Regions from separate parts of the Exiguobacterium sp. s39 genome, predicted to be linked through region 1. Evidence: riboswitches for the same ligand, from Rfam matches in the RefSeq annotation. Region 1 holds a riboswitch; each other region holds the start of a gene.

Region 1 (7,426 bases):
GTCATAATGTCCGCTGTCTTACAGATGATGCTCATGATGTGATTTTTGGAATAGCACGAAGGAAGACGACGCCCGCTAACAGAATCAATCCAATTAATGTCAAGAAGACCGCTGACATACCTGATACATCGTAGATCAACCCTCCAACGGTCGGACTGATCATCCGCCCCGCTGAAGCAGCAATATTGACGTACCCTTGGAATTCTCCTTCTTTTCCGATCGGCGCGAGTCTCGCTGCCATAGCAGGAACTGCTGGCCAGATGAACATCTCACCAATCGTCAGGATGATCATCGCGACGAGGAACATCTTGAAGCCGCCTGCGAACGGAACGATCAGATAAGACAAGAGGAAGATTCCTGTACCGGTCATCAATTGTCGCTTTAAGTCATCTCCAAACCAACGAAGAATTGGTGTTAGTAAAGGTTGTGCGAACACGATGAGTGCTCCGTTGATCGTCCAAAGAATCGAGTACTCGGAAATCGTGACACCGAGCGATTTCGTGTGTACGGCAAAGGTTCCTTGCCATTGCACATAAACGAACCAAAGTAAGGCATAACCAATCGAGACGAGCAACATCGTCCGTGCCGCACCGCGTGCAAGGGGTGTGCGTGTCGTTTCGATCTCGTCATGCGCCGCATGCATCCGCGTCGGTGCCTGAATCCAGGACAAACCAACGAACAAAATGATGGCAAAGGCGATGTAGAGGACGAGATTGGCGATGAAGATGTACTGAATCGAAAAGGCAGCGATTTGACCACTGACTGCTGTCCCGAGCGCTACACCGACGTTTTGTGCGACATAGATCGCATTAAAGGCACGGCGCCCGCCTTCCGGCCAGATGACACCCGTCATCGCGTAGATCGTCGGAAAAACCATCCCACCGACGAATCCAATCAATCCAAGCATCGCGACGTATCCGAGGTACGTCTGATGAAACAGCAACAAGCCGACGGAAGACAGGACAAGTCCGATGACACTGATGACAAGCGTCTTCTTGCCACCGAGACGGTCAAACGCTTTTCCACCTAAGTAGTTTCCGACGATTGCTAAGGCCGAGTTGACGAACAATGCCATCCCTGCTTTTGTCATCGACTCTCCTAAATATTCATGAATATATAATGTATTAAACGGCCATAAAAAAGAGGATCCCGTCGTATTGATGGCCATCGCAAGGACGAGGATCCAGACCGCTTTTGGTAATTTTGGCATACCTGTGGTCCTCCTATTTCATTCTCAACCTTGCCACTTTACGCAATCCGTCCCCTAACTGTCAAGCCACTTCGCTTTTCGTCAACGAATCAAAAAATGATATAATGCAGAAAGAATCTTGCACATACTGAACCATTACTAGAAAAACAGACCATAGGAACAGGAGTCTATGCCATGTCACTTGCCCGTGTACTACCTTATACGAAACAATTACTCGAGTCCGTTATCGAACCCGGAGACTGCGTCGTCGATATGACTGCTGGAAATGGACATGATACACAGTTTTTAGCAGAACGCGTCGGTCCAGAAGGTCGAGTCCTTGCGTTCGACGTCCAGGCACAAGCCATCGAGGAATCGACGCGACGTCTCGACGAAGCCGGAATGTTAGCACGCGTCGACCTTTATCATGAAAGCCACATCCATGTCGGTGCCCGTCTTTCGGACGAACAACGTCCTGTCCGCGCCGGTGTCTTCAATCTCGGCTACCTGCCTGGAAGCGACAAATCAATCACGACGACAGGAGAAGAGACGCTCGAAGCACTCGATGCCCTCCTCCCGGTCCTCGCTCCCGGCGGTCTTGTCGTCCTCGTCGTCTATCACGGTCACCTGGAAGGAAAACGTGAACGCGACGCTGTCCTCGATTACGTCACAGCCCTTGATCAGCAAGATTATGCCGTTCTCCAGTACCGTTTCTTGAATCAACAAAATCATCCCCCGTTCATCATCGCGATCGAGAAAAAAGTACGCGGATGATGGGACACAAAAAAGTGATGCCCTTTTTTAGAGGCATCACTTTTATTATTTCATTCTTCAACAAGCTTAAAGAACAACATTAATTTTTCTGCAAACCGAGTGTTCAACCGTTCGAAACTAAAATGCGGAAAACCGTGTAGACGTTGTAAGTAAATCTGATCGCCACCCATTTTCCGGCATACTTCAAGCGTCAACTTGACGTCTGCGAACTGATCGTCTGGTGCATAAAAACAAGCCAAGTTCACACGCGGCAGTTTTTTTCGTTCCTCGTCATGTACGACGATCTCTTCTTCGATTTCCCGGTACTGTGCATAGGTCAGTTCACCGATGCGAACGGTATCTTCCGTACTTTGACCAAACGGCAACGTACCGAGTGGCGCATCGGGCCGGAAACGATCAAATGCACTCGCGAAGACTTGTTTGACGCCTCCGAGTTGTTTCGAAGGATGCCAATCAAATAACGGTGAAATGAACGCAAGGCTTGCGACCGGTAATTCATATTCTTGCAACAGACGATTGACGACGAGTGCGCCCATGCTACAGGCGACGATATGAATCGGTAGCTTGCGTTTCCCGGCTTCACGTAATGCTTCTTTTAACAGTTGACCATGCTCTTCAAACGAGATGCGACGTGGTGCGTCGACAAGTAATACTTCATACTCTCGTTCGAGTACCCGAATCAAGGCTTCACTCGGACGGGCACGCAGTTGTAACGGATAAACTAATACGATGATTCCTGTTGGTTGTTCAACCACAAACTCACCTCTTCACTTCATACTTCCTTTTTACGATACCTTATTTCAAACGCACACGAAACCGTCCCAAGACGGATTTCATGAGGCGACATGGCGAAGACGAATGACAGATTCTACTTGCCCAAAGACTTCTTCCGTCATCTCACTGAGTTCTTCAAAACCGAATGAGGTTAAGAACTGACGTGCTTTATAGTTACGTGCCTCCACGTATACTTCGAGTGGGACGGCTCCTTGTCGTTCGAGTTCACGGATCAGCCGTCGTCCGATTCCGTTTTGCTGATATTTCGGCAAGACGTACAGACGAATGATCTCCCACGTTCCCTCAACATCAACAGCATGAATGAAACCGACGATTTCCTCATCGATGATTCCGACATAAAAATACTCTCCCCGTGCTTCTTCCGCCGTCCGGATCGCACGAACGACTTCTTCTTGCGGATACGCCTCCTGCACGAAATGCGCTTTCGAACGTTCGGAATAGATTTCTGCATACGTATCCAACCAAGATGTGACGGCAATGTCATGAATACGTCCTGCATCAGCTGGAATAGCTTCGCGTATTTCCATAATCGGAACCCCCCTTTGTATTCATACGAATCGACTCATGTACTTTTACCCTCTTCTAGAAAAAACATTCGTTTCCTGCAAAGTTCCACGGAAACAAAAAAGTCCGAAAACCCGCGTAGGGTTTTCGGACTTTTTGATTATGCGAAACGTTTTGCTTGTTCTTCAAGAACTGCTGCTTTATCTGTTTGCTCCCATGGAAGCTCAACATCTGTACGACCGAAGTGACCGTATGCAGCTGTTTGACGATAGATCGGACGACGGAGATCAAGCATGTTGATGATTCCAGCCGGACGAAGATCGAAGTTTTCAGCAACCAATTCGACGAGTTGCGCTTCAGGAAGTTTTCCTGTACCGAATGTATCAACCGCGATTGATACTGGGTGCGCGACACCGATTGCGTACGCGAGTTGAACTTCTGCTTTGTCTGCAAGACCTGCAGCAACGAGGTTCTTCGCGACGTAACGTGCTGCGTATGCAGCTGAACGGTCGACTTTTGTTGGATCTTTACCTGAGAATGCTCCACCGCCGTGGCGTGCGTATCCACCATACGTATCAACGATGATCTTACGACCAGTTAATCCAGCATCTCCTTGTGGTCCGCCAATGACGAAACGACCAGTTGGGTTGATGAAGAATTTCGTTGCTGCGTCGATGTATTCAGCCGGGATAACCGGTGTGATGACGTGTTCTTTCAAGTCAGCTTGGATTTGCTCAAGCGTGACTTCTTCTGCATGTTGTGTCGAGATGACGATCGTATCGACACGAACTGGCTCGTTGTTCTCGTTGTATTCGACCGTGACTTGTGTTTTTCCGTCTGGACGAAGGTAGTCGAGTTGACCGTTTTTACGCACTTCTGCCAAACGGCGTGCGAGACGGTGTGAGAGCGAGATTGGAAGTGGCATGAGTTCTGGTGTTTCTTTCGTTGCATAACCGAACATGAGACCTTGGTCTCCTGCACCGATTGCATCGATTTCTGCATCAGACATGCTACCTTCACGTGCTTCAAGCGCTTGGTCGACACCAAGAGCGATGTCTGCTGATTGCTCATCGATTGATGTCAATACAGCACACGTGTCAGCGTCGAAACCGTATTTCGCGCGTGTATAACCGATTTCACGAATCGTTTCACGAACGACTTTTGGAATGTCGACGTAAGTCGATGTCGTGATCTCACCTGCAACGAGAACGAGACCTGTTGTAACAGAAGTTTCTGCCGCAACACGCGCGTTTGGATCCGCCGCGAGGATTGCATCAAGAATTGAATCCGAAATTTGGTCACAGATTTTATCTGGATGACCTTCAGTGACTGACTCCGACGTGAATAGTCGGCGATTAAGGTTTGTCATGTATGACCCTCCCAAAAAAGAATTTGACGGTGTACTCATTTCCCCTAGTTGAGTGGGACGGTAAAATGAAAAAAACCTTTCCAAGTCCAAAAAATGGTCAGGGAAAGGTTGTGCGTTCTTCCTTTACCCTCTTATCGTTCGAAGTGTTTACTTCGCTTCAGGAGAGCACCTTTTCCCTCATTAATATGTGAATTAATGTAGGACGGTTGCCGGGTTTCTTCGGGCCTTGTTCCCTCCACCTGCTCAGAATAAGAGTATCCGTTACGAATTACATGATATAAAGTTGTACCTACTCTGTCAAGCAAGGTTTCAAATTCTAGTCGAAACTTTTTGAAAGAGATGTTAAACTGTTAATGCTGAAAGCGTTTCCAGATAAATAGAAATCAGCACCAGAAAATGATTGCTCTCTCTTTAGTATGTCATATATAATAAATGTGTCATACTAAATACAGTGAGCCAAAACCAACGTAGGGGAAAGGTGGGGTCAGGATGCCGATGACGGTCCTGAATATCGAAGAACTACTCAAGAAAGAGCATGTGTTCAAACAACTATCTGTTGCTGAACTTGTCGAACATGCGATTCGAAACGAAGAAGGTGTCCTTGCTGAGAACGGCGCATTATCTGTAGAAACGGGGAAATTTACAGGTCGTTCACCAAAAGATAAGTTCATCGTCCGTGATTCTTCCTGCGAGTCTCACATTGATTGGGGTCATGTCAACCAACCAATGGATGGAGACAAATTTGAACAATTGTTGCAAAAGGTTCTTCGTTACATGAACGAAGCCGATCAGCTCTACTACACAGAAGCTGCTGCTGGAGCAGATACGCACTTCACCCTTCCGGTCCGTGTGCTCACACAATACGCTTGGCATAACCTGTTTGCCAAACAACTTTTTTTACGCGAGTATCCTGAAGTGGCTGCCTTCGAACCGTTCACGGTCGTCTATGCGCCACATTTCAAAGCAGATCCTGCCGTTGACGGAACGAACTCTGAGACGTTCATCGCGATGTCGTTCGAACACCGGATCGTCTTGATCGGTGGAACGGAATACGCGGGAGAAATCAAAAAATCAATCTTTTCCGTCATGAACTATCTCTTGCCACAAGAAAATGTCCTTTCGATGCACTGCTCGGCAAACGTCGGACACGAAGGCGACGTCGCCTTGTTCTTCGGTCTATCCGGTACTGGTAAGACCACCCTCTCAGCAGACGATAGCCGTCAATTGATCGGCGACGATGAGCATGGTTGGTCGCACGACGGTGTCTTCAACATCGAAGGTGGATGTTATGCAAAGACCGTTAACTTATCACGCGAAAAAGAACCGCAAATCTTTGACGCGATCCGTTTCGGAACCGTCCTTGAAAACGTCGTGCTCGACGAAGCCCGTCACCCTGATTACGATGACACATCGTTGACGGAAAATACGCGTGCTGCTTATCCGATCACTGCAATCGATAATATCGCTGTTCCGTCACGTGCTGGTCACCCGAAGACGATCGTCTTCTTGACGGCTGATGCGTACGGTGTCTTGCCTCCGATCAGTAAATTGACGAAAGAACAAGCGATGTATCACTTCCTATCAGGATATACATCAAAACTCGCTGGAACAGAACGTGGGGTCACGGAACCGGAAGCAACGTTCTCAACATGCTTCGGTTCACCATTCCTTCCACTGATGCCTGAAAAATATGCGACGATGCTGGGCGAATTGATTGATCGTCATGGTGTCACTGTTTATCTCGTCAACACAGGCTGGACAGGTGGTGCTTACGGAACAGGTAGCCGCATGAAGCTATCCTATACACGGACGATGGTCAACGCTGCCGTCAACGGTACACTCGCAACGATTCCAACAGAAGAGCACCCGATTTTCGGACTTCATATGCCACTGGAAGTTCCAGGTGTTCCAAGCGAGTTACTCAATCCAGTACGCGTCTGGTCGAATCCGGACGAATACGACACACAAGCGCGGTCGCTTGCTGAGAAATTCCAACATAATTTCCTTCGCTTCGAAAGTGCGACGGATGCGATCAAGTCAGCTGGTCCACGCCTATAAAAAAAGAGCCTTCGGGCTCTTTTTTTATAGGATAGAATCCGTTCTTTCTTGAAGATGTGTTTCTTTTTGTTTAAGCCATTCCTGACTTTCTGCTAGTAGCGCATAGGCTCGTGGAAGTGAGACACCTAAACGTTGACTGAGTAGTTCGAACTGATCAAAATCACCGCGATCTGCACTGATCACAAGCACTAAACAATCCCGGAATGGATGATCTTTTCCTTGTAGGACAACCTTCAAGGAATCTTCGATTGGTAATTGACCAATGATGTCGTCGATATCCACAGACAATAACGCATCAATATGTGACAGCAATCCGATCATGTAGGCACTCTCTGACTTCAACGTGCGTGTTTCTTTTGCAAATAGCTCGCAAAGCTTAGCACAATGTAAAGAAGACCGGAGTAACTCATTTGACCATTCGTAAGGACTAGCAAGCTTCATCTCACGCAAGACGATTAACGAAATCCAGCTTTTGAGTTGCGAGAAGCCAAGTAGTGAAATGGCTTGACGAACAGAGCTGACTGTATTTCGTAATCCCATTCCTGGAGAATTGATCAGTTGCAGTACTTGAATGCTGATATACGGATTTGCTTCAATCTCATCAATGACTTCATCGTATTTTTCATCCGTATCGAGCCATTTTAGCATCTTCAGCAATACCGGCAATTGAGGAGGGACAGCTTTTCCCTTCATCAACATCGGCTTAGCATAAAAATAGCCTTGGAACCAGTCATATC
Region 2 (7,426 bases), on a different contig from region 1:
GAGGGCGAAGGATATACCGAAGCAAGTCTCTTAAAAAATCTGATACTAGTTCGATCGACTGACGAACGTTTCTGTCATCCTAGCTTTCCGCAGGCGGGAGGTAAGCCGCGTCATCCCGCATTCTATGCGATTTGCCGGGGCTTACCTGACCCTGACGAAAGCGCGACTCGCGCTTTCTTTCCCTGCAGGAGTCGAGGATGAACACTCACGTTCTAGATTGACTAAATAAAACATGCGCGTTTCCCGCTAATTCGATCGGGAGATTCGCATGTTTTTATGTGTTGTGACTTGATCTCAATCGAATAGATGAACCATTCGTCTTCTGAAGTAAAGCGAGAGAACAATAATGAGAAGACCACAGTACAACATGATTGTCGTGATCGAAACGTGAAACGACAGTAGAAACGAGAGGAGCGCGTAAGATAATGGAATGAGACCATTTGACGCGGCATTCACGACACTCATGACACGTCCCATCGTCTGTTCCGCACACTGAGACTGGATGAACGTAATGAAGCGAATATTGATGATCGAAGAAAGGACACCAAGTGATAACAGGATGATCAGGTACAACAAGATCTGCTGCGCTTGACTAAGCAGGAAGAGAAGCAGACCTAAGGCGCCAATTAATCGGACCGATGAGGTAAGCCCATTTACTTTCGTTTGCGTAAAACCACTCCAGAGCGCCCCTCCGAGCATTCCCATTTGATAAGCACCTTGCATATAACTTAAATCCATCGCATCTCCTTGGAGCACATCATGAACGAGTAAGGGGATTCCGAGTAAGAGTGGTCCAAAGAAAAAGAAATTGACACAGATGACAAGAAAAAGTGTCTGCTTGAGTTGCTGAAAGTGAAAAACGTAATGCAGCCCTTCTTTTAGTTCAAAGAGAGCTGAATGCTGAAGCAATCGCTTGATCTTAGATTCACGAATACCATACGTGAAAAGGAGCGTCAGACAGAGTGTCCCGAAAATTACGAGAAAGACGTGCGAGTAAGAAGAATAGCTGAGAATGACTCCACCAAGAATCGGACCTGAAAAGAGGGCGATTTGATTAGATGTCTGAATCAGTGAATTGGCTTTAGTGAGTTGTTCTTTCGGAACGAGCGTAGGAAGTAAGGAAGCATTCGCCGGCGAAAAGAATGCATCCACACTACCGAATAGAAAGGCGAATCCTAAAATCGTCAGCAATGTAAGCTGATCGGTATGAAGTAATGCGAGAATACAGAGAATGAAACTGATTCGTAAAGCGCTCGAGATGCGCATGATCGTCGAACGTTTATAGCGATCGGATAAGACGCCACCGAATAACATGAGAAAAATACGGGGTAACAAGGTGGCCATGAGGACGAATCCAAGATATGACGCCTGGTTTAGCGTATGGATGACATACCATTGTTCAACAAACAGATAGGTTGATAGGGAGAGGGCAGAGCACATACCGGACCCCCATAAAAATAAAAAAGATCGATTTTTAAACAGCGATTGTTGCGTATCCATTTCAATAGGCAGCATGTGGCACCTCCGGTTTAGACGTCGTCATTCTCAAATAGTGGTTCATCAATTGCAAAGGCAGTCGTCATGATATAGAAGTGTTTTTTATCTTTTTTGTCTAGTGAAGGGGACCGTGTGAACTCGTCTAATAGAGCACGATATTTTGTAGCAAACTGCCGAAAATCGGCTTCAGACATCGCCAGTTCCTTTTGAAGTGATAAGCTCATCCAGTCCTCGATGTTCGAAGATGAAGGAGAAAAAGTAGCTGTCGGAGCCGTAAGAACGCGTGTCTTTGCCCGGTCTAGTACCTCAAGATACGACTGCCGGGTCGCTTCATTCGTCTCGACGAAGTTCAGTAGATGATCGGCAGGAATGTATCCTCGAGCAATCGCTTGATAGTATTTCAATAGATTGCCGCCCTGTTCTTCCGTACGGACGAGACGAATCAAGTCATGCTTTTCAAGTTCCCGTACGTGATAGAGGACCTTCGCGCGGGATAACGTCAGCAAGTGGGCTAACTGATGTACCGTGTGTGGTTTTTCGACGAGAAACATGAGGATTTTTGTTCGTAACGGATCACTGATCACTTTTAACTGTTCATAGTTCTCTAACATGTGAATCGCTTTTTGTTCCATGCAATGATCTCCTTTTTAACCGGTTAATTTTTATTAACCGTAAAACAAAAGGCTTCTTTTGTAAACGATTACAAATTTATGTAAGGGTGTTGGTAAAGAAGACATCATTTTTTTACATACAAAAAAACTGATTCCACGACATCTCGATCATCCTCCACTTTTTACTGAAAGTAGGGTAAGAACGAGATGTTTGAAATCAGTTTCAGCTACTGTATATGGTTCGAAGTGATTAGACCGTCGTCGTATCTTTCCATTCCTGCTCGATGAAAGCATCGCGACCAGAAGCAGCACGATCTTTTTTATAGTGTTCTGGATTTTTCTTATGGAAGTCTTGATGGTACTCTTCCGCCGGATAAAATTCAGAAGCGGCATCGATCCGCGTCACGATCGGTTGTTTGAAACGATTGCTTGCAGCAAGGGCGTCACGGGAAGCGATCGCTGCTTCGTGCTGTGCATCCGTATGATAGAAGATCGCTGGTGCGTACTGCGTGCCGCGATCTTGGAATTGACCTTCTGCATCCGTCGGATCCGTTTGTGGCCAGTAGAGTTCGAGCAGACGCTCGTACGGGAACAGGCTCGGATCAAACGTGATTTGGACGACTTCGAGATGTCCCGTCGTTCCTGTTTTGACTTGCTCGTATGTCGGATTGTCGACGTGTCCGCCCATGTAACCTGATACGATTCCCTCGATTCCTGGTAATTCTTCAAACGGTGTCACCATGCACCAAAAACATCCACCTGCAAATGTTGCTTTTTCCATCTGTCTCTTCCTCTCCGTGGGAAATCCCCATTGTATGTCTGACAGCGAGAAAACGAAAACGACTCCTTCGCTTGGTTGCAAAAGGAGTCGCCGCTTTTTATCAACCAAAGCTTTCGCTTTGCTGGTCGTAGCACCTTGCTATGCGCAGGTTGCTGGGACGTCATCGATCCAGATCTCTCGGTCCACTCTTGATAAGGGTATATGAAGTTGATGTCATTCGTTATCATTGTTGTGATGATACCATTCACACAGAAATAAAGTCAATCCTTAGGTTTTAAGGCACGTAAAACCGTCGCTCCAAGTGTCTTCGCACCAATCAACAACGCCTGTTCGTTGATTTCGTACTGCGGATGATGCTGTGGATAGTTGACGCGACCGTCCGTATATCCGGAGCCAGTGAAGAAATAACTTCCCGGGACATGTGTTAGATAATGCGCGAAGTCATCCGCAGCCATCATTGGTGTGAGTGCCCGGACGGATGCTTCCGGTAAGAAAGAAGCGGCTTCCTGAACAAGTTTTGTCTCGTCCGGATGATTCCAGAGCGCCGGGTAACCCGTCGTGAAGTCGATTGAATAGGTAGCACCGATGCCGGCACATGTCGTTTTGGCGACAAGATCGACTTCTTGCCGGAGCTGATGCCGCAATGTCTCATTGAACGTCCGAATTTCACCGACGATGCGTGCTTCACCCGTGACGATGTTCGGTGCCGTTCCCGCATGGAAGGATCCGATTGCGAGAACAGCCGGCTCGAACGGATCGACCCGTCGACTGACGAGATGCTGTAAGTTACAGACGAGCTGCGCTCCAGCGACGAGCGCATCTTTTGTTTTGTGCGGTGCTTGCGCATGTCCACCTTGACCATGAACGATGATTTCGAATTCGTCGATTGCACATAATGTATGTCCTTCCCGAAACCCAATCGTACCGACTGGTAAATCATTTTCGAGATGTGTCGCAAAAATCGCATCGACATCTTCGAGGACGTCGGCTTCGATCATTTGGATGGCTCCGCCAGGAAAGACCTCTTCTCCATGCTGATGGATGATTCGAATCGTTCCTTGCAATTGATCGCGTAACGGATAGAGTGTAGCAGCCAGGGCCATCACCATCGCCGTATGTCCATCGTGTCCACATGCATGCATGACACCGGGATGGATCGACCGGAAGGCAAGCGTCGTCTCTTCTTGAAGTGGTAAAGCATCGAAATCTGCACGGACCGCAATCGTCGGACCAGGCTGTTTGCCTTCGATCGTCGCGACGACACCACGACCTCCGACGGCTGTTTGATAAGGGATGCCCTGCTCCGCGTAAAAGTTTGCAATTCGTTCTGGTGTGCGGACTTCCTGGAAAGAGAGTTCCGGATGTCGATGAAAATCACGACGTAACGCGATCATCGTCGGTTCGAATTGTTCAAGTGCTTCAAAAAGTTGAGTTTGCATCTTCAAGCTCCTTTGACGTGTGTCTTTTCGTGAAAATGGGTACAGATACAGGTAATCACGAAAGGGGATAATGAAACATGGGAGAAATCGTCGTCAACGCTGTACTTACAATCAAAGCAGGACTTGCGGATCAAGTCTTCCCGATTCTACAAACGGTCTATCATGCCTCACAAAAAGAAGAAGGGTGCTTACGTTATTCCTTACATCAATCGATCGAGGATGAGCATCAATTCATGCTGTATGAAGTGTATCGGGATGAAGAGGCACTTGAAGCGCATATCGCATCCGATCACTATAAAGCCTACCGTGAACAGATCGAGTTATACTTGATGGATCGACAAGTAACGAAATACGTCGAGATGACATTTTAACGTATTGCGATAAGAAGAGACGAACCCGTCGATTTCGACGGATTCGTCTTTTTTTGTCTTACATCGATTTAAATCCGAGGAAATGCTCTTGCCAACGCGGTTCATAAATCGAGTTGATTTGAAGTTGTGAACCGCCCGCATGGATGAAGTGTTCGCTATCGAGCATGATCCCGATATGCGATGGACCATCCGTGTAGGTATTCTGGAAGAAGACGATATCCGAGCGTTTACCACTCGAGATACTCGTCCGGCGATTCGTAAAGAAAGCACCGTACCAGTAGCCACGAACGTTCGTCCGACCACCGTATTTTCCAGCCTTGTTCGTCGCATAGTGAATCAAACCGGAACAGTCAAAACCACCGTTCACGGCATCTTGCGAACCCCATGTGTATGGTGTGCCGATATGTTGAACGGCTGCTTGGATCAGCTTTTCACCACGCGTATTATTCTTTTTAACGACCCGTTTATCGGACGTGATCGTCACAGCGGAGACCGGAAGATAAACGGGTGTCCAGCCTGACTGGATGACATAGAAGTTTCCGACTCGATGACGCGGATAAACGCGTTTGCCTTGTTCAACGAGTCCGCTACCTTTGGGACTAGTTGGACTTGCGAAGAACGACGTCGTCTGTTTGACCGTATAGATTTTCGTCCGGTCGATCGCTTTTTGTGTCAGTCCCATATCGGGTTTGCTCGTGCTGATATAAGGGTTGAGGACGTAACCGGTTTGACCATTTGCCAGGCGAACTTGCCAAAAGTCATCATCAATTGATTTTAGACCAATTAATTTCGTCCCTTTCTTCAAATAGGCAGCTGGGCGACTGTAAGCCACGTCGGCAGAGAAGAGGGGAGTCTGGTCCAGATGGACATAAAATGTCGTGCCTTTTTTTGCTTTTGCCGTCGGCTTGTTCAGTCCGATACGACTCGAATCGACGAAACCAAAGGTGTTTTTATATTTGACGCGTGTATAATAACCGCTTTTTCCGTAGATCGAAATCGAGGTCCCTTTTTTGAATGTACCGATTTTTTTACCCGAGAGTTTTGCCTGCGAACGAATGACGACATCGTCTTCCGTCACGTAGCGTTGACCAGTGACGTCATACAGATCCGGCTTTTTCGTGACGAGATCCGTCGTCTTGACGTAACCGTAGACCGATCCTTTTTTCAAGCGTGTGTAACTGCCGCTTGTGCCGTAAATCGTTAGCTTGTCAGCTCGTTTGACGGAATACATGATTTTGCTCTTCGTCGACGCAGATGTGTAGACGGACAAGTTGCGTTTCGCGTAACGTGTCCCGGTTGATGCATAGACTTTTCCAGTACCGAGATCAGCTGTCTTGACGTAAGCGTGAACTCCACGGAAGATGATCCGGCTATAGGCACCGCTTGTGCCATATACCGTCAGCAGCGTATTCGTTTGGTGTTGCTTTAAGACAGGACTTGAAGATTTGGCATCCGAATAGATTGGCGTAGCACGCTGAACATAGAGGCGTGCAGTCTTCGGATAGTATTTTAACGCGTCGAGATGTACCGTCAGCACATAGGTATACTCGTCGTTTCGTTTGATTCGTGTAAATGACCCCTCGATGCCGTACGTTTGAAGCGAAGTATTCACAGGAATCGATTGTACGACTTTTCCTTTTGTAGTCGCAGTAGCATAGACCGTCGTCTGCTGTTGGACGTAACGTAGCCCGGTTTCCGGATGGTTCACGACCGGCGCATCAGCTAAATCAGCCGTCAATACGAAGGCGTAACCCGTCTTAGTCGTAACACGCGTAAAAGTACCGATCGTACCGAACGTTTCGAATGCTTGATTTTGAGTGACAGCTGTCTTCGCGCTCGTCGTCTTCGGTTCAACGAAAAGAGAAGTCGTTCGTTTGGCATAACGCAGTCCTGTTTCCGGATAATTTTCGACCTGCGCATCAGCTAAATCAGCCGTCAATACGAAGGCGTAACCCGTTTTAGTGGCCACGCGTGTAAAAGTACCCGTCGTACCGAACGTTTCGAATGCTTGATTTTGAGTGACAGCTGACTTCGCGCTCGTCGTCTTCGGTTCAACGAAAAGAGAAGTCGCTCGTTTGGCATAACGCGTTCCAACTAATTTTGGAAGTTGCTCGAGTTGTGTCGTAGAGACGTAGACGTATTGCTCGTTCCATTTCAGACGTGTGAACGTGTCGAAAGTGCCGTATGTATCGATTCGCTGATAGGCGGGAAGTGTCGTCACGACGGTGGAATCAAATGGTGAAGCAACTAATGAGAGTGGACTTTTCGACGTCAGTGTTGCTTGTTTTTGAAAGACAGGTGCTGTTTGCGTTAACGCGTTGGTTGCGACATAAGCAGCGCCTTCTTGCCAACTGACACGGGTAAAGTCACCGTCCGTGCCGAGTGTCTTGAATGCCGTTCCTGCTGGTAGTTGTTGGATGACCGTTGCGGAATCAGCCGTTTGTAGCAACGCAGCATCCTCTTTCAAATAAGCCGTTCCGATCGTCTCGGTGACTGTTTGTGTTTCTGCCGTCGGTTGAGCAGGTGGCGATTCAGCGAAAGCGGGTGCGGGTAAAACCGAGCTCAACATTAACGTTGCGGCAAGTCCAGCAACATGAGCAGTCCATTTTTTCATCAAGAGGTTCACTCCAATTCTTAAAATTTGTCATTATGAATAGTGTAGCATGCGCTTGTTTAAAAATTGATAAAAATCAAAAAAATAGGAGATTGTCCATAAAAAAACGGTAT
Region 3 (7,426 bases), on a different contig from region 1:
AACGATCCTCCTGTTTAGTAGTATCTAGTCTTATTTAAACATAGTTCATACGAATTTCGTCAGGAAAAGTTTCCCGTCTTACATTCCTCACGGTATACTGTAGGAAAATCGTAAGCGATCAAAGGAGGGCATTTTTTCATGAAAACCTTTAAGTTATGCACATTACGCATTTTAATGGATGAGTCAGGACGTGATACGACGATTCCCGTCGCCATTCAGGACGGATTGACGGTCAGTACCGAACAGACGGCACAGTGGGTTGCAGAAATCGTCGTTCCTCCGACGGATCAGCCGATCGTCGATGAATTGTTCACAAAACATTTACGTGCTTTGATTGAAATCACGATCTCACGACCTGATAATGACCCTGCCGCGATGATCGTCACGCCTCTTGAACGGACTGTCTTAAGCGAAAACGTCTCGTATGTCTTCACAGGTAAGATGGTCATGATGAAAAATGATTTATCTGAATCGATCTTACGCGAAGTCGTCGAAGATGGATTCGCTGGCGAAGAACTCGTTCAGGAGTATAAGGATCGTCGTTCAAAACGTGGTGCCCATATCACAAGTATCGCTAAAGAAACGTTCAAACAATATTTGACAGAGCATCCGAACACGCCCGTCTCTTAAGGTTTTTCGACCTCGTCCGTGATGTGGTCCGCTACGTTGATTCGATCAATCGTATAGCGATCCGTATGATGGATATAATTCGCACACGCGTTTTTCAAAGGTGTCCGGTAACTAAATGTCGCGTCAATCGATGATAATGCTGCCTTGATCGTATGCGAGTGACAGACGATTAGAATTCGTTTCCCTTCATACATGCGTGTCACTTCCTGTAGCGCCTCGAACACGCGATCCTGGATGGCTTGTTCCGTTTCAAGACCCGGCACAAGCGTCGTATCGTTCGCTTGAACGGCCTCGTAAATCGCTGCGACTGGTTCACCGGAAGCGGCTCCGAATTCGCGTTCGACAAGTCGCTCGTCTGTAGCTGTAATCGCTAAACCAACAGCACGACCGATGATTTCTGCTGTCTCAACGGCACGCGACAAGGGACTTGCTAACAAGACATCCCACTTTTCATTCGATAGATAAGCGGCACTGAGTTCCGCTTGTCTTCTTCCTGTTGCATTCAACGGGATATCTTCTCTTCCCTGAATCCGTTCGTTTAAGTTCCAATCCGTCTGACCATGCCGTACTAAACAAATTTCAGTCATGTCTCTGTCTCCCTCATTTAAGAAATATGACTGATTGTATCATGTTTTCCATTCGCAAGTTGTCGCGGTGGCAACAGTAGTACCTGGCAGGTGAAACGTTCAATTCGTTCAAGCAATCGCTCGATCTTTAACGGATTTTCCGTCTGAGCGAAACTGGCAAGTGAGTGGGTGCCATTCGGAAAGGAAAACAAACGAACATCTGCTCCGACATCTGCTCCCTTCTCAACGAAATGCAAGGCTTGAGAAAATGGGACGATTGGATCTTTTTTACCGTGCAAGAGCATGATGGGCGGGGCATCCGATGTTAGGTGCGTGACGGGTGAGACGTGCGTCATCAGCTTACGCCATTCTTCTCGTCCCCCCTTATAGAACTTAATGTGGGCAATCCAAGTTTGAATGAAATTAAACAACAAAAAGTTCGTCGGTGGATATAAAGCGATCACACCACTGATCAATGGCATGTGCCGCTCATCGCGCTCACCAACGAAAGCAGATGGGGCAAGTGCCGTCGTCAGCATGAGTGCGGCTCCAGCTGAGTCTCCCCATACCATCATCCGTCCTCTTAGAATGCGAAGACCCTCTGCTTCCTTATTCAAAAAACATAACGCATCCCGTACATCTTCGAGGTTATCCGGAAAATAACTGCCCTCTTCGAACAAACGATACTCAATACTACAGACGGCAACTCCGAGTTCAAGCAGACGGTCGACGATTGGACTAAAGCAAAACATGTCATCGCGCTCTCCACGAACGAATGCACCACCGTGTGCATAGATGGCAACTGGAAACGGTCCTTCTCCCGGTGGATAATAGAGATCGAGCTGTAAGATGCGGTCTCCCACCTGTTTGTAGGTGAGCGTCCGCGGTGCAAGTTGTTTTTCTGTGAGTGGCAAGGCGGGTTCGGTCCATCGAAGCAATGCACCATAATTGTTCCAGATACTCGCTCCCGCTGCTGCCGTCGTCAATAACGCAGCTCCCCCCATTAGCCATGCAGTTTCACGTTTCACTTGATCACCTCCAAAAGACGTGCCAGTTTCTTCACTTTATTATCCTTCTACCCCGTTTTAAAAGAAGTCGAACGTCTCGGTATTCGTACTTGACGCTTCACCAGCGTTCCGCTATAGTGAGAAAGTCCAAATCGGAATAATTACGTTTTAATAATGGAGGTATCATATAATGAAAAAAATCATTCCTGCTTTAACAGTCGCTTTCGCAAGTGCAAGTGTTCTCGCTGCTTGCGGTTCGAATACCGATTCATCGACTTCAGATAAAACCCAGACAGAAGTCTATGCATCAACGTTCGCGACGGCTGCTATTGCCCGCGAAATCGGAGGGGATCAAGTCAACGTCAAGATGATCGTCCCACCTGGAGCAGACCCCCACTCTTACGAGCCGACGTCAAAACAACTCACCGAGATTGCTAAGGGCGACTTGTTCCTCTTAACCGGTACGACGCTCGAGCCGTATTCGAAAAAAATCCAGGAGAGTCTAAAAGGCACGGATGTCCGCTTCGTCGAGACGAGTAAGGACGTCAACTTGCTAGAATCGGATGCTACACTTCATGCACATGAAGAAGAAGGGCATACAGAAGACGAACACGCTCACGAAGAAGAAGGGCATGATGATCATACAACGGACGAACATGCGCATGAAGAAGAGGGGCATGACCACGGAAAATACGATCCACACGTCTGGCTCGACCCTGTCAACGCAAAAGCAATGGCACGTTCGATCACAAGCGCTTTATCAAAAGAAGCTCCAAAAGACAAAGCAACGTTCGAAAAAAACTTGAAAACGTTCGATCAGCAAGCTGATGAATTGGACGAACAATTTAAACAAGCCGTCGCTGATGGATCGAAAAAAGAACTTCTCGTTACGCATGCCGCTTATGGTTACCTCGCAGAACGATATGGTTTCACACAACTGCCGATTGCGGGAATTTCTCCTTCCGATGAACCGTCACAAAAGCAACTGGCCGCTTTAGTGAAAGAAGCACGGATGCATGATTTGAAATACGTCGCGTTCGAAGAGACGGTCTCACCGAAGGTCGCACGTGTCATCCAAAAAGAAATCGGAGCTGAATCCGTGACGATTCATAATCTAGAGTCGGTCACGAAAGCGCAACAAAACAGCTCGTATTTCAAGTTGATGGAAGAAAACGTCCAAACATTGAAAAAGGCACTTCAGTAAAGTACAGTTGACACGCGTTACTCAATGCGGTACGGTAAGAAACGTGTTTTACAACAATTGAATGACTTCTTTTTATCGCGAGAAACGGAGGGACTGGCCCAATGATGTTTCGGCAGCGGACGATTTGATTCGTACTGTGCCAAATCCAGCAAGCGAAAGCTTGAGAGATAAGAAGAGCGTCTTTATTTCATAAAGACCTCCTTCTTTCTTGCGAAGGGGTCTTTTTTTGTATCTTTGAGAAACGAGGTGTCAACAATGAATGAAACGATCACGCCTAACAAATGGGCACTGCTTCCCCTCGTCGTATTCCTAGTTCTCTTCATCGGAGCCGGGATCTTCTATGACGACTTTTACAAATTTCCGATCCTTATCGCCGCACTGATCGCTTTGATTTTTGCTGCAATCACGACGAAAGGATCCATCAATCAAACGGTCGAACGAATCGCAACGGGTGCCGGAAATCCTGATATCATGATCATGGTCTTCATCTTCTTACTAGCCGGTACGTTTTCTGGAACAGCAGAAGCAATCGGCGCCATCGATGCGACCGTTAATGCTGCTTTGACGTTCCTACCTCCGTCGCTCCTCATGAGTGGTCTGTTCATCATCGCTGCCTTCATCTCAATGGCAATGGGGACATCGACTGGAACGATTGCTGCACTCGCGCCAATCGCCTTCGGTATTCATGAAGCGACAGGCATCAACGTTGCGATCGCAGCGGCTGCTGTCGTTGGTGGATCGATGTTCGGCGATAACTTGTCGTTCATCTCGGATACGACGATTGCCGCCGTCCGGACCCAAAAAACGAACATGCGCGATAAATTCCGGACGAACTTCATGATCGTCCTACCGGCTGCTATTTTGACGGTCATCCTACTCGCATTCGTTTCTGGTTCTGGTGACGTCGTCGAAGCAAAAGCATTTGAATTCTACAAGTTGATTCCATATCTCGCTGTCATCGTCCTTGCACTATTTGGCGTCAATGTCATTCTTGTCTTAATTGGTGGTACGTTACTCACCGGCATCATCGGTATGATTGATGGTAGTTTCGGCTTGAGTGGCTTCGTCCTCTCGATGTCTGAAGGAATGATGGGCATGGCGGAGATCTCCATTTTGACGCTCCTCATGGGTGGTCTCGTCAGCTTGATTACGTTCAACGGTGGAATCGCCTTCTTAAAAGAGACGCTGACACGCAAGATTTCACAGCGTCGTGGTGCCGAATTCAGTATGGCGGCACTCGTTAGTGCAACGAATCTCGCGACTGCAAACAATACGATCTCGATTCTCGTCGCTGGACCACTGGCAGCTGAAATCGCCGATACGTATGAAGTCGATCGAAAAAAATCGGCGAGTATCCTTGATATCTTCTCTTGTGGTATTCAAGGCATCATTCCGTATGGAGCACAACTATTGATCGCAGCAGAATTGACGAAAACGGCTTCACCGGAACTGATTCCGTATCTGTTCTATCCGTTCCTCCTCTTCGTCTGTGGATCAATTGCCATCTTCTTCGGCTTACCACGCATGAAGAAGACAGCGACGAAGCAAGAAAAAATTTCTTCGTAACCATAAAACAGGTCCAATCGCGTCGACGATTGGACCTGTTTTATTATTTATTCTGCTTCGCTTGTCGTTCTAAGATTAAGTAAGCGATTGCCGGAAGCGGGAACTGAACGAGTCCAGCGCCTCCCCACACCCATGGATTACGTCCTGACTTTCGCGCACTAAGAAACAGACCCACTGCCTGCGTTACTAACAAGGCGCCAATGCTAAGCCAAGTACATTTGGATAGCTTTTTATTCTTTTGAGCCATCTTTTCTCCCCCTCTTTTAACACACGATTAAATCTCACGATTCTTTTCTATTTTACCTTATTTCATTCCTCCATGAGCATGGAAACGGACGTCTTCGTTCGTTCATGCTAAACTAAACGAGCAAATCTAAACTACGTTTTATGAGGAGGAGTAACACATGCAATACGCAAAACTTTCAAACGGTATTACGATTCCCCAAATCGGATTCGGTGTCTGGCAAGTAGATGAAGAGACAGAAGCACCTGCTGCTGTCGCTGAAGCATTACGTGTCGGCTATCGTCATATCGATACGGCTGCTGTCTACAAAAACGAGCGCGGTGTCGCAAAAGGAATCAAGGAAAGCGGCGTGAAACGTGAGGATCTCTTCTTAACGTCAAAAGTCTGGAACGATGATATTCGTGCCGGTCGGACGAAGGAAGCATTCGCAGAATCGCTCGAACGTCTCGAAACAGATTATCTTGACCTCTATCTCATCCACTGGCCGGTCGAAGGCTATATCGAAGCGTGGAAAGCAATGGTTGAACTGTATGAAGCAGGCAAGATCAAAGCGATCGGTGTCTCGAACTTCAAAGAACATCACCTCGATACATTGGCAGAAGAGGGCTTGATGGCACCAATGATCAACCAAGTCGAGTTGCATCCACAATTACCGCAACACGAACTGCACGAATACTTGCAAGATCACAACATTCAAGTCGAAGCATGGAGCCCACTCATGCAAGGGAAATTCCTCGAAATCAACGATTTCAAGGAAATCGCAGAGAAACACGGCAAGACACCTTCACAAGTCGTCTTACGTTGGCATCTCGACAACGGCATCGTCGCTCTTCCAAAATCCGTTACACCAGCACGCATTGCGGAAAACTTCGACGTCTTTGATTTCCAACTCGATGCTGATGATCTTGAGAAAATTGATCGTATCGCAACGGATGTCCGCCTCGGACCGGATCCGGACGAAATCGATTTTTAATCTGGCGATTCACATAAAAGATGAGGCTGACTCAAAAGTCCGTTTCCACAAAGAGAAGGGTGGCAGAACGATGATCTGCCACCCTATCTCGTAACAAAAAGAATGACGCGTTTCACGCAACTCCTACAGGAAAAAGCGCATCTTTGCGCTGTAAGACAAACAAGACCCGTTTTCCTGCTTGAATAAAGCAGGAAAATTGGCTTGTGTCTCGTCTGAGTAAAGGGCGTGAAAAGACGCGGCATTCTTTTTTGAGTCAGCCTCTTGATTCATCTGAACGACGAGAGACCCGTTTCCAGTCTACGACTCGGAAGCGGGTCTCTTTTTTATGCTTTAAGCTGTTCAGACATAATAAATTAAAATCGTATCTTCCGCTTCTTCTGCCTTTTGAAAATAGGCACGTAAATCGGCGAACTGTTCCCAGATATCCTCGAATTCGCCCGGTGTTCCGGCTTCATCATGAATCGAAGCGAGTGCCCGTTGATCAAAATTCCGCATCACCTCAGCCGAGATGATGAGGAGTGGCAAGGGCAGAATACCGACAATCGCCGCTTTCTCCTCATTGACGATCAACTCTTCGCCAACGATCGCTCGTCCCAGGTTGTAATGTGTGTCTTGATCAATATAGATATCGATTTGATTCATCAAATGATAGATGGCGTTCGTCTGTTCGAGGGCGAACAATTGTTCATGATCGGGTTGTGTCTCATGAATGAATAAAATCCAATCCATGATGATGTGGGGATCGTTTCCGAACGACTCCCAGACCGCATCCGTGACGCGGACGAAATGTACGTTTTCCATTCTCCCCCTCCCTTCTGTACTCTGTATTCCCTTTTTAAATTCGTTCTATACAAAAAAAGAGCCAGATTTCTCTGACTCCCTTTTCCTTAAATTGCTTTTTCGTCTTTTTCTGATTCTTGCCATGCTTCAAGCGTATCTTTCCCTGGCAAGTTCGGAATCGAGTCCGTATAGAATCGTGGCTCTTTTCCAGCTTTTCGTTGCCCGACATAATCTTCGAGCGCTAGTTTCGCGATTTTCGAGAGACGGAAGATCGCATACAAGTTAACGATCGCCATCAGTCCCATAAAGATATCTGCTAATGCCCACACGAGGTTCGCCGATTCAACGAGTGAACCGAAGACGATCATGACGAGAACGAGTACACGATACGCCATCAAGACTTGTTTATTTTCACGGATGAAGTTGATATTCGATTCACCGTAGTAGTAGTTTCCG
Region 4 (7,426 bases), on a different contig from region 1:
TTCTAGTGCCGCCCGGATCATATGCTCTTTTTTGTGCGAAAGTGTCAAACCGAAGAACGAACCGCTGACATCCGGATTCCAAAGCGGCGCACGTTCACCGGACAAGTAAGGATGGAACAATAGCCCGTCGGATCCAGGACGGACGCGTTCGGCAATCTTCGTCAAAACAGCGTACGGATCGATGCCAAGGCGTTTTGCTGTCTCGACTTCTGCTGAAGCGAGTTCGTCTCGGATCCACCGTAAGACCATTCCACCATTATTAACGGGTCCGCCGATGACCCAGTGGTCCTCGGTCAGCGCGTAACAGAACGTACGTCCCTTTTCATCGGTCTGCGGACGATCAATGATCGTTCGGATGGCACCGCTCGTTCCGATCGTGATCGCAATTTCCCCTTTGCGAATCGCGTTGACACCTAAGTTAGAAAGGACACCGTCACTGGCACCGACTAGGAACGGCGTATCGATGGAGAGTCCCATTTGTCGTGCGTAATCAGCATTTAGTTCGGTACATGTCGTCGTCGTCGGTACGGGTTCCGATAAGTAGCTTGCATCGATCCCTGCGACGTGTAACGCGCCCGTATCCCAGCCTAATTCATGAATGTTGAAAAGACCGGTCGCTGAAGCGAGAGAGTGGTCGATGACATATCTGCCGAACAGTCTTTGGAACACGAATTCCTTGATCCCGACATATTTTTTCGTTTGAGCATGGAGCTCCGGACGATCTTCGACGAGCCAACTGATTTTGCTGAGCGGTGACATCGGATGAATCGGTGTTCCGGTCCGGTGATAGATCGATAGACCATATTGTTCCTTGATCTTGTTCGACCATGCTTCACTCCGACTGTCTGCCCACGTGATGCAGGCAGTCAATGGTTGATGCTGTGCGTCCATTGCGATCAAGCTGTGCATAGCACTACTGAACGCGACGAACTTTGGTGGCATGCTCGGATGACGTTTCGTGATCAAGCGGATTGATTCGAGTACAGCATCAAAAATTTCTTCCGGATCCTGCTCCGCCGTCGAGCGATTTGGTGTATGGAGCGGGTAACCGACGTTCGTTTGTCCGATGACCTCTCCTTTTGTCGTAAATAAGACCGCTTTCGTACTCGTCGTTCCGATATCGACGCCTAACATATATTCAGTCATGTGAATCGACTCCTTTCGACATCATTTGTTGCGTTTTCCAGAGATCTTCGACTTCCTGGACGTCATCAAAGTTCTGATGTAAGGAAGCAACCATCCGTTCACGGTCGCCTGTCTCGATCGCTTCGATGTACAAGGCGTGGTTCGCGAGGATGCGTTCGAAGTCTTCGATGTCTTCCTCGAATCGTACCCGCATCGATAGGAGGATGAAACTTTCCATGACCGGTTTGAGATTTTGCCAAATCATGCTGACATATCCATGATCAATCGAGCGGATGATCGTTTCATGAAACAGTACATCCTGGAAGGAGAATTCATCGGCATCCTTGTATTTGATGGCAACCTTCATCATTTCGAGAATTTTACTGAGCTCTCGGACGAGTTCTGCCCGTTCGATTTTGACGAGTCGTTCGAAGACGAACGTTTCGATGAGTAGCCGGACATCATAGATTTCCTGAATGTCGCGCTCAGACAAACCGACGACGACTGCTCCCATCCGCTCGAGACGAATCAATTGTTCGGATGCAAGGACCTTTAATGCATCACGGACAGGCGAGCGACTGACTGAAAAATCAGAGGCTAATTTGTTCTCAGATAAGATGTTACCGCTTTCAATCCTTCCTGAAATGATGCGCATCCGTAGCTCGTGTGCAACACGATCTCCGGCGGAAGCTTTTGATAACCACTTCAAGGGGTATAACATTTCTGACATGGAATCACCTGATTTCTAAAGTGAGTATACTTGTATACAAGTTAGTATATACGTTTTTTTCTAAAATGCAAACGCTTAACTTAAAACGGATCGATCCACGCAGAAATCAGGAAATCGGTTCCAAATATGTTAGGGTGAAGGAGTAAGCAACGCACAGAACGGGTAAGGAGGAGATAGTACATATGAACATGTTAGTTGTAGGTGCAGGGGCAGTTGGAGGCTATTTCGGAGGTCGTCTTGCTGAGCAAGGGGAGCAGGTGACATTCCTCGTCCGTTCGAATCGATATGAACAACTACAAAAAACAGGACTACACATCACTAGTCCTCATGGCGATATGACGATTACGCCTCAGTTGATAACACGAGACATGCGACTGGATCGTGCATTTGATGTCATCTTGCTTTCGACGAAAGCCTATCACTTAGATGACGTCCTACAGGACATCGCGCCATTCGTTTCGAGCGAGACGTATATCATTCCTTTGTTGAACGGCATGCAGCACATTCGACGATTAACAGAAGTCTTTGGAGAAGATCGAGTTTTGGGTGGTCTTTGCTTTATTGAGTCGACGCTTGATGCAGAAGGGCGCATTGTACAGACAAGCCCGTCGCATCGGCTGCTATTTGGTTCACGAACCGGTAAACCAACAGCGCGTCTAGAGAAAATCGCAGCGTGTTTTGCGAAAGCGAAGGCACCAATGAAGTATTCGATGCATATCATGGATGACATGTGGCAAAAGTATCTCTTCATTTCGACATTCGCGGGCGTGACGACGCTATTTCGCTCAGCAATCGGTCCGATTCGGGAAGAAGCTGTTGGACGTCAAATGATCCTAGACGTCATGGCGGAAGCGAAACAGGCGATGGAAAAACAAGGGGCAGTCTTTAATGACGATGTAGAAGCGGTCTTGCTGAAGCAGATGCATGCAATGGAAGATACGATGAAATCATCGATGTTACGGGACATGGAAAAGGGTCAGCCCGTCGAAGTGGAACATTTTTTCAGTGAATTATTAAAGCCTGCTACGACTGATCAGATGCATGCCTTGAAATTAGTCGAAGCGAATTTACGCATGTATCTCGAAACGACTAAATAGTCACATTTTTCTATTTTAGAAAAATGATGGTGTGGTGCAAATGTTTCGTTTTGATGACGAAAGACCTGTTTCCCTTAGGAATCGTTGACTTCCGAAATAAAGTTCATCTATTCTTAATGAGATTGAAAAAAACTGATAATATATTTTTCCGTATTTTTTTCTTGCAAGGACGAATGAAGCAGACGAGAGGGGAAGTTTATCCATTATGAAACGTATTATTATTCGTGCAGGTATGACACCATTCGAACAGTTCGATGCTCCTTATTTGATGAAACATAATTCCATTGGAGGAAACGTTGGAAATCTTATCTATCAATACAGTATCTTTCGGACGTTGATGACAGAAGGTACGACGATTACACCTGACTATTACTATTACGACGAAGAACGGGCAGACGAAATCAATGCCAACTTTGATCTTTATGTCATTCCGTTAGCGGATGCATTCCGAAAAGAATTCGTACCGACGTTACGGAAATATACACGTCTCATCAAAAAATTAAAAATTCCAGTCGTCGTCATCGGTGTAGGGTTACGTGCACCGTTTGAACCAGACTTAGATGGTGGATTCCCATTCGATGAAGATGTCAAAGCGTTCGTCAGTGCCGTTCTCGAGCGCTCGAGCATGCTAGGTCTTCGCGGGGAGATCACGTCGAAATACTTAACACGTCTTGGTTTCCGCGAAGGGATCGATCATCGCGTTATCGGATGTCCTTCGATGTACGCGTTCGGTCGTGATTTGAACATTCGCGAAACAAATATCACGTCCGAGTCGATGATTACAGTCAACTCGTCACGTTTGGCACCACAAAACGTTCTTGATTTCATTACGCGCGGGATGGAAGAGTATCCGAATCACTACTTCATTCCACAGTGGATGAAGGAACTGAAGTTGACGTATACAGGAACGCACCCAATCGCAGACTTGTCCGTGACGAACTATCCGGTGAAGATGTCGAATCCTGCTTATATGAACGATCGTGTCCGTTTCTTCTTGAACGCACAGACATGGTTTGATTTCATCGGTCAAGCAGACCTCAGTTTTGGAGCTCGTTTACACGGAAACATCACAGCGACACTTGCGGGTACGCCGAGTATCCTCATTCCAAAAGATGCACGGATGCGCGAATTGACGGATTACCATCAGTTGACGCACATTTGGGCGAACGACATCAAAGCGGATACACAATTATCCGACGTCGTAGCAAATGCTGACTTCCAAAGTCCGGCACGTGTTCAAGCGCGTAACTTCGACAACTTCGTTGACTTCTTGAACGTGAACAATCTTGAGCATATTTATCAAGAGACGAACTATCCTGAGAATGTACCGTTTGACCGTCAAATGGCGCAAACCGAGTTGCTCCCACCAGTCCAGCCGATTTCTGGCGTAAGTCTTGAGGAAGCAGTCGCTCGTTTTGAACGGTTCTTCCCGGAACAAGAGAAGAAGATTGCGGATGCGCAAAAACAAACAAAAGCACAATTAGCTGAAAAAGATAAGAAAATCAAAGCATTGCAGAAACAAACAGGAACGGCTCAAAAGGATCAAGAGATTGCGGCGCTCAAAGCGCAATTGGCTGCCCAAACGAAGAAAATGAAGCACCAGCAAGGAACATTGAATCGGAAAGCGGTTCGTGCAGCCTTGAAAACAGCGGATTTATTCGCCAAAAAGTAACCCTTTAAACATTCCGGATTGATACGATGCGGAATGTTTTTTTGATAGGAGTATTCTGAATTGTATTGACAATTTAAAAAAGACTTGATAGGGTTAGGAACAATTACATACTTATCCAGAGAGGTGGAGGGACTGGCCCTATGAAACCTCAGCAACAGGTCGAAAGATACTGTGCTAATTCCTGCGGGTGCTGCACCCGATCGATAAGATTTCCGAATTGTCGACCGACGCATCCGTGAGGATGCGTTTTTTGTTTGGAATAGTTGGAACGAGGAGGAAATGGATTCATGAAAACGAGCGGAGCGTTTCGACGCAAGATGGAATCACGTCATCTGATCATGCTGTCGTTAGGTGGTGTCATTGGAACAGGATTATTTTTAAGTACAGGTTATACGTTGGAACAAGCAGGACGCGTCGGAACGATTCTGTCTTACTTGATTGGGGCCGTCGTCGTTTACTTAGTCATGTTAAGTCTCGGTGAACTCGCCGTGCACATGCCGGAAACCGGATCATTCCATAAGTACGCAACGAAGTACATCGGACCCGGCACCGGTTATACAGTGGCCTGGCTCTACTGGCTGACATGGACGGTCGCCCTTGGTTCAGAATTCACGGCAGCAGGCATTTTGATGCAACGTTGGTTCCCGTCGATTCCTGTATGGGTGTTCAGCGCATTGTTCGCTGCGATGATCCTCGGTATTAACGTCTTGAAAGTTCGCGTGTTCGCTGAAGTCGAGTTTTGGTTTTCCGCCATTAAGGTCGTGACGATCATTGCTTTCATTTTACTCGGTGCGGGAGCAATCGTCGGCTTCATTCCACTGCAAGATGGTAGCCCGGCTCCATTCTTTTCTTCGTTAACCGAAGGCGGGTTGTTCCCAAATGGCGCTTTCGTCATCTTCATGACGATGCTTGCCGTGAACTTTGCTTACTCGGGAACGGAACTAATCGGTGTCGCAGCGGGTGAAGCAGTCGATCCGAAACGGACGATTCCGCTTGCGATCCGGACGACAATTTTGCGACTCGTCCTCTTTTTCGTCGGTACGATCATCGTGTTAGCCGTCTTATTACCAACGGATGGGAAAGGTGTACTCGAAAGTCCGTTCGTCGCCGTGTTTGAACGGATCGGAATTCCGTATGCGGCAGACGTGATGAACTTCGTCATTTTGACAGCGATCTTGTCGGCAGCGAATTCTGGACTTTACGCCGCCTCTCGGATGCTCTGGTCGCTTGCGAACGAACGCATGATTCCACGCTTCTTCGCCCAGGTGACGCCAAGTGGGGTTCCACTTCGAGCCGTATTGTTCAGCATGCTTGGCGGAGGACTTGCCTTGCTGTCTAGCATCTATGCAGCAGGAAGTGTCTATATCGCGCTCGTCTCGATTTCCGGTCTCGCTGTTGTCGTTGTTTGGATGAGTATCAGCGTTGCCCAGTATCGCTTCCGGAAGCAATTTCTTCGTGAAGGGCATACGGTCGACGAATTGGTCTATCGCACACCACTCTTTCCATTCGTACCGATCGCCGCTTTCGTCGTTTGTTTGATTTCCTTGATTGGTATCGGATTTGATCCGACACAACGAATTGCCTTGTACTGTGGTATTCCATTTATCGTGATCTGTTATGTCGTTCATGCGTTCACGAATTCTTCTCAGAAACGGAGTGTTGAAGATGTCCCGAATCAAAAATCCAGTTGATCAACGATTACAGGAAGTTCCCTTTCTTATTTTAGATGGTGCCCTTGCAACCGAACTTGAACAGAAGGGATTCGACTTGAACGACCCGCTTTGGTCAGCACGTCTCTTGATCGAAGCACCGGAACAAATCGAACACGTCCATCGTGACTACTTTGAAGTAGGTGCCGATGTTGCGATCACTTCAAGCTATCAAGCAAGTATCGAAGGGTTCAAGCAACGTCATATCACGACAGAGGAAGCACAGGCGCTGATCCGACAAACGGTCACCTTGGCGCAAAACGCACGTACGCGTAGCGGAAAGAGTGACGCATTGATCGCGGGATCAGTGGGTCCTTATGGTGCCTACTTAGCAGATGGTTCTGAGTATCGCGGTCATTATGGAGTGTCAGCAGATGTGCTAGAAGCCTTCCACAGACCACGGATCGAAGCATTGATTGAAGCGGGGGCTGATCTGCTGGCATTTGAGACGATTCCGTCGCTCGAGGAAGCTGTCGTGTTGTTCCGGATTCTCGAAGCGTATCCGGAAGTGTCCGCTTGGCTGACGTTCTCGCTTCAAGATGCGACACACATTAGTGAAGGAACGGCACTTGCGACGTGTATTGAAACGGTCGGACAACATCCACAGCTCGCAGCAATCGGTGCAAATTGTTTTCCGGCATCTTACGCGACCGACTTTATCCGTCACCTTAAGGCGTTGACGGATGTGCCAATCATCGTCTATCCGAACTCTGGTGAGGTCTATGATCCGGTCGCAAAAACGTGGTCAGGTACGAATCAGTGTACATCGTTCCAAACCGTCGCGAAGACATGGTATGAGGCAGGGGCACGATTGATCGGTGGTTGTTGCCGAACGTCACCTGAACATATCGCACAAATTCGTTCGGTTTGTCAGGTTTCTCATACATCATGAAGAATGACGAAAAAACGGACGCGAAATCGATTGATTTCGCGTCCGTTCCTTTAAATGGTGTGATTTCGTTACCGCTCGCGCAAGGCACGGTTGAATTGTTGCAATAGACGTCCAAAATCTTCGGCATCGTCTGATGGCCAATCCGTCAGGAGACGTTCGATGCTCGCGAGGCGCGCTGTCCGGTAAATCGTGAGCTCTTCT

The links. Region 1 has a riboswitch for S-adenosylmethionine ahead of metK (methionine adenosyltransferase). Riboswitches for the same ligand answer to the same signal wherever they lie in the genome.
Region 2: another riboswitch for S-adenosylmethionine. It lies ahead of msrA (peptide-methionine (S)-S-oxide reductase MsrA); the one in region 1 lies ahead of metK (methionine adenosyltransferase).
Region 3: another riboswitch for S-adenosylmethionine. It lies ahead of KNQ11_RS13295 (Na+/H+ antiporter NhaC family protein); the one in region 1 lies ahead of metK (methionine adenosyltransferase).
Region 4: another riboswitch for S-adenosylmethionine. It lies ahead of KNQ11_RS14165 (amino acid permease); the one in region 1 lies ahead of metK (methionine adenosyltransferase).

What each region holds. Positions count from the first base shown of each region.
Region 1 is NZ_JACSNA010000001.1:1,702,797-1,710,222, forward strand. It holds gene KNQ11_RS08915 (MDR family MFS transporter) at 32-1,210, opposite strand; gene mnmM (tRNA 5-(aminomethyl)-2-thiouridylate-methyltransferase MnmM) at 1,364-1,963, shown strand; gene KNQ11_RS08925 (serine aminopeptidase domain-containing protein) at 2,014-2,718, opposite strand; gene KNQ11_RS08930 (GNAT family N-acetyltransferase) at 2,797-3,285, opposite strand; gene metK (methionine adenosyltransferase) at 3,423-4,631, opposite strand; SAM riboswitch class I at 4,760-4,886, opposite strand; gene pckA (phosphoenolpyruvate carboxykinase (ATP)) at 5,121-6,689, shown strand; gene KNQ11_RS08945 (EAL and HDOD domain-containing protein) at 6,714-7,426, opposite strand, start outside.
Region 2 is NZ_JACSNA010000002.1:278,037-285,462, forward strand. It holds gene KNQ11_RS12895 (DMT family transporter) at 1-34, shown strand, start outside; gene KNQ11_RS12900 (MFS transporter) at 295-1,515, opposite strand; gene KNQ11_RS12905 (winged helix-turn-helix domain-containing protein) at 1,530-2,129, opposite strand; gene msrA (peptide-methionine (S)-S-oxide reductase MsrA) at 2,359-2,889, opposite strand; SAM riboswitch class I at 2,984-3,087, opposite strand; gene KNQ11_RS12915 (M20 metallopeptidase family protein) at 3,150-4,328, opposite strand; gene KNQ11_RS12920 (putative quinol monooxygenase) at 4,406-4,699, shown strand; gene KNQ11_RS12925 (C40 family peptidase) at 4,758-7,313, opposite strand.
Region 3 is NZ_JACSNA010000003.1:12,281-19,706, forward strand. It holds gene KNQ11_RS13275 (YwpF family protein) at 139-630, shown strand; gene KNQ11_RS13280 (histidine phosphatase family protein) at 627-1,217, opposite strand; gene KNQ11_RS13285 (alpha/beta hydrolase) at 1,235-2,224, opposite strand; gene KNQ11_RS13290 (metal ABC transporter solute-binding protein, Zn/Mn family) at 2,394-3,407, shown strand; SAM riboswitch class I at 3,477-3,581, shown strand; gene KNQ11_RS13295 (Na+/H+ antiporter NhaC family protein) at 3,663-4,973, shown strand; gene KNQ11_RS13300 (hypothetical protein) at 5,017-5,220, opposite strand; gene KNQ11_RS13305 (aldo/keto reductase) at 5,378-6,190, shown strand; gene KNQ11_RS13310 (hypothetical protein) at 6,530-6,991, opposite strand; gene KNQ11_RS13315 (alanine/glycine:cation symporter family protein) at 7,078-7,426, opposite strand, start outside.
Region 4 is NZ_JACSNA010000003.1:189,546-196,971, reverse strand. It holds gene gntK (gluconokinase) at 1-1,146, opposite strand, end outside; gene KNQ11_RS14180 (GntR family transcriptional regulator) at 1,139-1,855, opposite strand; gene KNQ11_RS14175 (ketopantoate reductase family protein) at 2,038-2,952, shown strand; gene KNQ11_RS14170 (polysaccharide pyruvyl transferase family protein) at 3,158-4,624, shown strand; SAM riboswitch class I at 4,733-4,834, shown strand; gene KNQ11_RS14165 (amino acid permease) at 4,912-6,315, shown strand; gene mmuM (homocysteine S-methyltransferase) at 6,290-7,225, shown strand; gene KNQ11_RS14155 (MarR family winged helix-turn-helix transcriptional regulator) at 7,294-7,426, opposite strand, start outside.